Regions from separate parts of the Metapseudomonas furukawaii genome, predicted to be linked through region 1. Evidence: predicted binding sites of a transcription regulator. Region 1 holds the regulator's gene; each other region holds the start of a gene.

Region 1 (2,242 bases):
GCAGGCCAAGGTGGACCCGACCTTGCCATTGATCACGGCAGTCAGTGTGGACGAGGGAGAGGCGCCGCTAGGTCGTGACGTCCTCGAAAGCTGGCGGCAGAACCTTAAATCCCTGGCGTTGCGCTTCCGGGAAACCCTCAGCGAATGCTGATTTGATCGGCGGGCTAGGGCGTGCTGGCGGCTCGCTGTTACAATGGTCGCCTTTCGTGGAGAGATAAACCTATGCCTACGTCCTTTCTGGAAATAGTCGAGCTGCCTGACGGGCGCATTATCTTGCGCCGGGCCGAGGACGAGGAGGCGCTGGTGACACTGGACTTTTCCTCCGACGCCAAAGCTTTTCTTCAGGGGCATCACCTGGAAGTCGCCAAGGCCATGCTGAACGTCGGCGTCCAGATGGCTGGCCGTCTGGCCGAAGGTGACATGGACCATCAAGACGGTCCGCGCGTCCTGCACTGAGCCTTGAAGTCGGATCCTACGGCGATCCGGTTACCGTCTGAAGTCAGGGGTTCGGATTTTTCCGGTGCCCTGAATACTTTCAACCCAGCAGAATGTTCAGGCTCTGCGCGCTTCCTTCGCGCGCAGCCTGGGCCAGTTGGCGTTTGGCTCGCTGCCCCAGTTGAAGCCAGCTGACAACGGTGTGGCTGCGTCCCAGGCGCAGCGCTTCGCATGCCAGCTCCAGTGCGCTTTGCTGGCCGCGAGGTTGCAGGATGAGGATGCGCTCGCGGTTTAGGCCGGAGTCTCGCAGCCAGTCACGGCTCAGGCCTGCAGGTGCACCGACCAGTGTCAGCCAGCGGGCATCCGGCTCGTCGCTCAGCTCCCGAAGTACCGAGGCCAGCATATGCCTGCAGTGCCCGCTTGCGCCGCGCAATGCGAGTTCACTGAAGACTTCCGGTTCTTCCTGGTGGGGCTCTTCCACCACATCGGTCAGCAGCGGGGCCACGGGATTTGCCAGGATGGCATCGTGGAACAGGGGGAGCTGGGACCGAGCAAGGGACTGCGGGAACTGCATGAGGCCTCCTTTAGCGGCGAATCACGCCGACACTCAAACCTTCGATCACCAGGTCCTGTTCATCGAGGTTCACCTCGATGGGGGCGAATTCCGAGTTTTCGGCTATCAGCCAAACCCTGTCACCGTCGCGCTTGAAGCGCTTAACTGTGACTTCGTCCCCCAGGCGGGCGACTACGATCTGGCCGTTGCGAGCCTCCCGTGTGCTATGAACGGCAAGCAGGTCACCGTCGTAGATGCCGATGTCCTTCATCGACATGCCGCGCACGCGAAGCAGGTAGTCGGCGCGGGGATGGAAGAAGTCAGGGTTGATGCGGCAGGATTCCTCAATGTTCTGCTGGGCGAGGATGGGGGCGCCGGCAGCCACTCGGCCGATGACGGGCAGTCCGTCATCGTCGTTGGCGCCGGGCTCGAACCCGGGGACGCGGATGCCGCGAGAGGCGCCGGGGGTCATCTCGATGGCGCCCTTGCGGGCGAGGGCCTTGAGATGCTCTTCGGCGGCATTGGGTGACTTGAATCCGAGTTCCTGGGCGATCTCCGCGCGAGTGGGCGGAAAGCCATTGTCTTCAAGGCAGCGCTTGATGAATGCGAGAATCTCGGCTTGGCGGGGCGTCAGTTTCAGCATGGCGGCGCTCTGTCTTTTTATACAGTGACTGGGATTATATACAGTGATCCGCCCTTGGCAATTCTTCTTTTTCCGGGATGCGAGGCGGCTTCGCGGAGAGCCGATTCGTGCGGTGCTCGGAGGGGGCGAGGGGAGGCGATGACTGACCCGTCAGATAGTGGTGTGCGCGGCTTGACAAGCGGATAGGCTGAAACGTATGTTTCAAACAAGTGTTTGTCAGGCGGAGGAGCCATGGCCCAGTCGGAAACCGTTGAACGCATTCTGGATGCAGCGGAACAGCTGTTCGCGGAAAAGGGCTTCGCCGAAACGTCACTGCGCCTGATCACCAGCAAGGCCGGGGTCAACCTGGCTGCAGTGAACTATCACTTCGGCTCGAAAAAAGCGCTTATCCAGGCGGTCTTCTCGCGTTTCCTCGGACCGTTCTGCCAGAGTCTGGAGCGCGAGCTGGACCGGCGCCAGTCCAAGTCCGAGAGCAAGGCTACGCTCGAAGAACTGCTGGAGATGCTCGTCGAACAAGCACTGGCGGTAAAGCCTCGCAGCGGCAATGACCTGTCCATCTTCATGCGCCTGCTCGGGCTTGCATTCAGTCAGAGCCAGGGCCACCTGCGCAA
Region 2 (2,242 bases), 1.6 Mb from region 1:
CCACGCAGGAGTTGGTGGTCCCCAGGTCAATACCGATGATTTTGCCCATATTTGATCTCCCGAAACTTTGGATTCTCCGCAGCCCCGACTCGAGGGCTGCGGCAGCACATAAACGCTTGAACTAACAGATGGGGCCCCGAGGGCGAATTTCAAGCCTGCTCGTCGATCGACGGCGGCGTAGCGCTCGGCGCCTTGCTGACCACCACCATGGCGGGGCGCAGCAGGCGGCCATTGAGCAGGTAGCCCTTCTGGAACACCTTGAGCACGCTGCCCGGCTCCACATGGGTGCTCTCTTCCATGGCCATGGCCTGATGGTGTTCCGGATTGAATGGCGTGCCGTGGGGGTCCACCGCTTCCACCTGGAAACGCTTCAGGGTGTCGTGGAACAGCTTGAGGGTCAGTTCCATGCCCTCGCGCACCGGCTTGATGGCCTCGTCGGTAGCGCTGGTCATTTCCAGGCCACGCTCCAGGCTGTCGACCACCGGCAGCAGATCATTGGCGAACCTTTCCAGGGCGAACTTGTGCGCCTTCTCCACATCCTGCTCGGCGCGGCGGCGAATGTTCTGCAGCTCGGCCACAGCGCGCAGCGACTGATCCTGGGCCGCGGCCAGCTGCTCTTCCAGCACCTGGACGCGAGCGGCGAGGTCGTCACCGGAAGCGGTTTCGGCTGCGGAATTCGCGTCGGGGGTCTGGGTATCCAGGGTCTGTTCGTCGGCCATGCCTTCCTCCTCATAAAAGACAGCTGCGGGAAAGACCCGCTGATCTGTCCGCCTATATGGGGTCGCAATTTGTCGCTTCAAGGGGGAGAGGCAATTGTCAGCCAGAAAACAAACACTGTATAAATAGCCAGCCATCTCAGCGCGGGAGTCGCACCATGCTGGTCCACCTGTCGATCCACAACTACGCCATCGTCGAGCACCTTGACCTGGAGCTCGAAGCCGGCATGAGCGTGATCACCGGCGAAACCGGTGCCGGCAAATCCATCATGCTCGATGCCCTGGGCCTGGCCCTGGGCGACCGCGCCGACAGCGGCGCAGTCAGGCCCGGCGCCGACAAGGCCGATATCCTCGCCAGCTTCGATGTCAGCGGCATCGCCGAGGCCCGCGACTGGCTCGACGAACGCGACCTGGAACAGGACGGCCCCTGCATCCTGCGCCGGGTCATCACGGCCGAAGGCCGCTCCCGCGCCTACATCAACGGCACGCCCTGCCCCCTCGGCGACCTCAAGAGCCTGGGCGAATTGCTGATCGACATCCACAGCCAGCATGAGCACCAGTCCCTGCTCAAGACCGACACCCATCGCCGCCTGCTGGACGAGTTCGCCGGCGCCAGTGAGCTCGCTCGCCAGGTCCAACTGGCGGCGCAGCGCTGGCGACAGACACGCCAGGAGCTGGAGCGGATATCCCGCTCCGGAGATGAACAACGCGCCCGCCACCAACTGCTCAGCTACCAGCTCGAAGAACTGGAGAACCTGGCCCTGGGCGAGAATGAACTGGAGCGACTGGAGCAGGAGCACAAGAACCTGACCAACGCCGGTAGCCTGCTGGGCGCCTGCCGCCAGGTGATCGACATGTGCAGCGAGAGCGATGCCGGCAATGTACTGAGTGCGCTCACCGCCAGCCTCAACCGCCTGACCGCCTTCCACACCCAGCCTGGCGCCCTGGCGGAAGCGGTCAACCTGCTTTCGAGCGCGCAGATCCAGGTCGAGGAGGCCGTCGGCGAACTGAACCGCTTCATCGATCATTTCGATGCCGACCCCGCGCGCCAGCAGGCCCTGGAGGAGCGACTCGACGCCATCTACACCCTCGCCCGCAAGCACCGGGTCCAGCCCAATGACCTTGGTGAGTTGCAGCAACGGCTGCTGGAAGAACTGGAAGCCCTGAACGCCGACGACGAAGCCGCCGAGCGCCTGGGCGACGAGCTGGCCGCCTACGAGCGTCACTACCGGGAAAAGGCCGAAGAACTCAGCCTCCTGCGCAATGACGCCGCCGCACGACTGGCCGGGGCGGTGGAGACCGAGATGCAGCGCCTGGGCATGCCCGGCGGCCGCTTCAGCATCCAGCTCAGCCGCAGTGAGGCCTGCGAGCCCCAGCACTTCGGCCTGGAACAGGTGGAGTTCCTCGTCAGCGCCAACCCGGGGCAACCCCTCAAGACCCTGGCACGTGTCGCTTCCGGCGGCGAACTGTCGCGCATCAGCCTGGCCATCCAGGTGATCACCGCCCAGACCTCGCGCGTTCCGACG
Region 3 (2,242 bases), 1.0 Mb from region 1:
CGGCGGTCAGGCGGCGCAGGGGAAAGAGCAGCGCCTGGTGGGACTCCACCTCGAAATTCAGTTCGAGGCGCACATCGAACTCATCCGGCGGCCGGTAGAACTCCAGGGCCAGGGGGCGCTCGCCCAGCAGGCAATCCAGGTGCCGCAGCACCTCGGCGGGAAAGCGCCGGGCCAGGGTCTGCCGGGGCATCGCCAGCACCTGTCCCAAGGCTCGCAGGCCCATGCGCTGGAAGGCGGTGGCGACGTCACGATCCAGGCCGGCGCGCTCCACCGGCAGGCGCCCCAGGGCCTTGCGCAGCTCCGCCGGGGTCGCCAGCGCCAGGCCGTCCGCGGCATTGGCCAGCACCCGCGCCGCCGCCGGGTTGGGCGCGGCGACGATGCGATGACGAAAGCCCAGCCCTTCCAGCTCCCGGCGCAAGCGCGCCTCGAAGCGCGGCCAGGGCCCGAACAGGCCGAGACTGGATTCCACCTCCAGCAGCAGGCAGCGCGGGTAGCGCCGGCTGACCTGGGAACTGAAGCCATAGCCCCAGGCCGCCAGCAGCTGTTCGGCCCGCTCGACCTGGGCCGGGTCGTACTCCACCTGGGCGAAATCGCGGGTCAGCGCATGGGCGGCGGTGAGGGACTGGCCAGGGCGCAGCCCCAAGCTTCGGGCCGCCGGATTCAGCGCCCGCAGCACCCGCCGCTGGGGCGTGCCGGTGACCAGCGCCAGGGGCGCCTCGGGGTCGGGATGCCCTCGCAGCACGCTATCCAGCGCCAACTGCGGGAGCAGTATGCAAGCCCAGCGCATGGGGGATTCACCGGGCCAGCGCGATGGGCCTGGCGGGCGGCAGGCCGCCCCGGCACTTGAGCACCCTCAGGCGCGCCGGCGCCCCCTCCACGGCAATGCGCAAGGCCGCCGGCGAAGGGTTCAGGGACGCCTCCAGGGGGCGAAAGGCAAAGGCCAGGGTCTGTCCGGTCTCGGCGGCCACCTGCAAGCGCCGCAGGGCCCGGTCGTCGGCCTGCTGCGGCCAGCAGAGCACCGCGCCACAACTGCCGGAACGCAGGCACTGCTCCGCCGCCCAAAGGGCGTCGCGGCCACTGGCCTGCACCAGGGCCAGGGCGCGCAGGTCCACCCCCGCCGCCTGCCAGGCCTGTGGATAAGGGATATGCGGCGGCGCCACCAGCACCACCCGCTCGCCGCTGCCGGTGAGCCGCGCCAGGGTCGGCCAGAGCAGGCTCAGCTCACCCAGCCCGACGGCGGCGGCGAGGATCTCGCTCAGGGCCGCCTCGGGCCAGCCGCCACCGGGCAGCGCCCGATCCAGCTCGGCCAGACCGGTGGGCTGGTCGCTGCCGCCCGGCTGCGATACGGGCTGGCCTTTCCACACCCGCCGCTCGTTGAGCAGGGCGTCGAGGGCGACCACCGCGCCCATCAGGCCCGCCCATCGCCAGAGAAGAAAAACGGCAGCCCCCGAAGGGGACTGCCGAAAGGGCCAGGAACAATCATCAAGGCCATTGGGGGAAATCCTACGAATACTGTATTTATATACAGTAAATATCAGTGCATTCCCCACGTCAATTCGGACTGGACTGACGGCTCAGCCCAAGACCCTTTCGGCCTCCTGCAACTGCGCCAGCAATGCCGCACGCGCCTCGTCCCGCAACCTGATGGCCGCCGACCAGTCCCTGCCGCCCGCCTGAAGCGGGTCGCAGACATGGACCTGCACGGCCCCGCGATGGGGGAACCACTGGCCGTCACGCAGGATCTCGCGGGTGCCGCGAATGGCCACCGGCAAGAGCGGTACGCCGGTGTTCGCGGCCAGCACGAAGGCGCCCATGCGGAAAGGCCGCAAGCCAGGCTCGCGGGTGAAGGTGCCCTCCGGGAAGAACACCAGGGACTGGCCGGCGCGCAACGCCTCGCCCAGGGCGTCGCTGTCGGCGACGCTGCGCTCGAGGTCGAAGCGCTCGACGAACCGGGCTCCCAGCCGGCGCAGGAACAGGCCGGCGAACCACTGGCCGGCCAACTCGCGCTTGGCGACGAAGGCGAAGTGCGACGGCAGGACCGCGCAGAGGACCACGCCATCCAGGTAACTGGCATGGTTGACGGCCAGCACGCTCGCCCCCCTGGCCGACAAGCGGTCCCGCCCCTCGACGCCGAGGGGAATGCCGGCCAGGCGCAGGAAGGTCCTCGCGGCCTGCCGGGTGATGGCGCGGCAGCCGCGCTGGCTCGGACACAGGACGACAGCCAGCCAGGTCAGGGACGCGA

What was found. Region 1 encodes LexA, which represses DNA repair genes until DNA is damaged. Its sites were predicted from a motif close to CTGTNTNNNNANACAG; they were not measured.
Region 2: a site for LexA is predicted at 835-850, ahead of recN (DNA repair protein RecN). Genes of this name have one in related genera too.
Region 3: a site for LexA is predicted at 1,513-1,528, ahead of imuA (translesion DNA synthesis-associated protein ImuA). Genes of this name have one in related genera too.

The regions. Positions count from the first base shown of each region.
Region 1 covers NZ_AP014862.1:3,734,000-3,736,241, reverse strand. Annotated here, with positions in the region: gene KF707C_RS17410 (DUF6586 family protein) at 1-151, shown strand, start outside; gene KF707C_RS17405 (hypothetical protein) at 223-456, shown strand; gene sulA (SOS-induced cell division inhibitor SulA) at 536-1,009, opposite strand; gene lexA (transcriptional repressor LexA) at 1,020-1,631, opposite strand; gene KF707C_RS17390 (TetR/AcrR family transcriptional regulator) at 1,863-2,242, shown strand, end outside.
Region 2 covers NZ_AP014862.1:5,331,705-5,333,946, forward strand. Annotated here, with positions in the region: gene dnaK (molecular chaperone DnaK) at 1-49, opposite strand, end outside; gene grpE (nucleotide exchange factor GrpE) at 150-719, opposite strand; gene recN (DNA repair protein RecN) at 875-2,242, shown strand, end outside.
Region 3 covers NZ_AP014862.1:4,734,958-4,737,199, forward strand. Annotated here, with positions in the region: gene KF707C_RS21765 (Y-family DNA polymerase) at 1-787, opposite strand, end outside; gene imuA (translesion DNA synthesis-associated protein ImuA) at 795-1,409, opposite strand; gene KF707C_RS21775 (AMP-binding protein) at 1,575-2,242, opposite strand, start outside.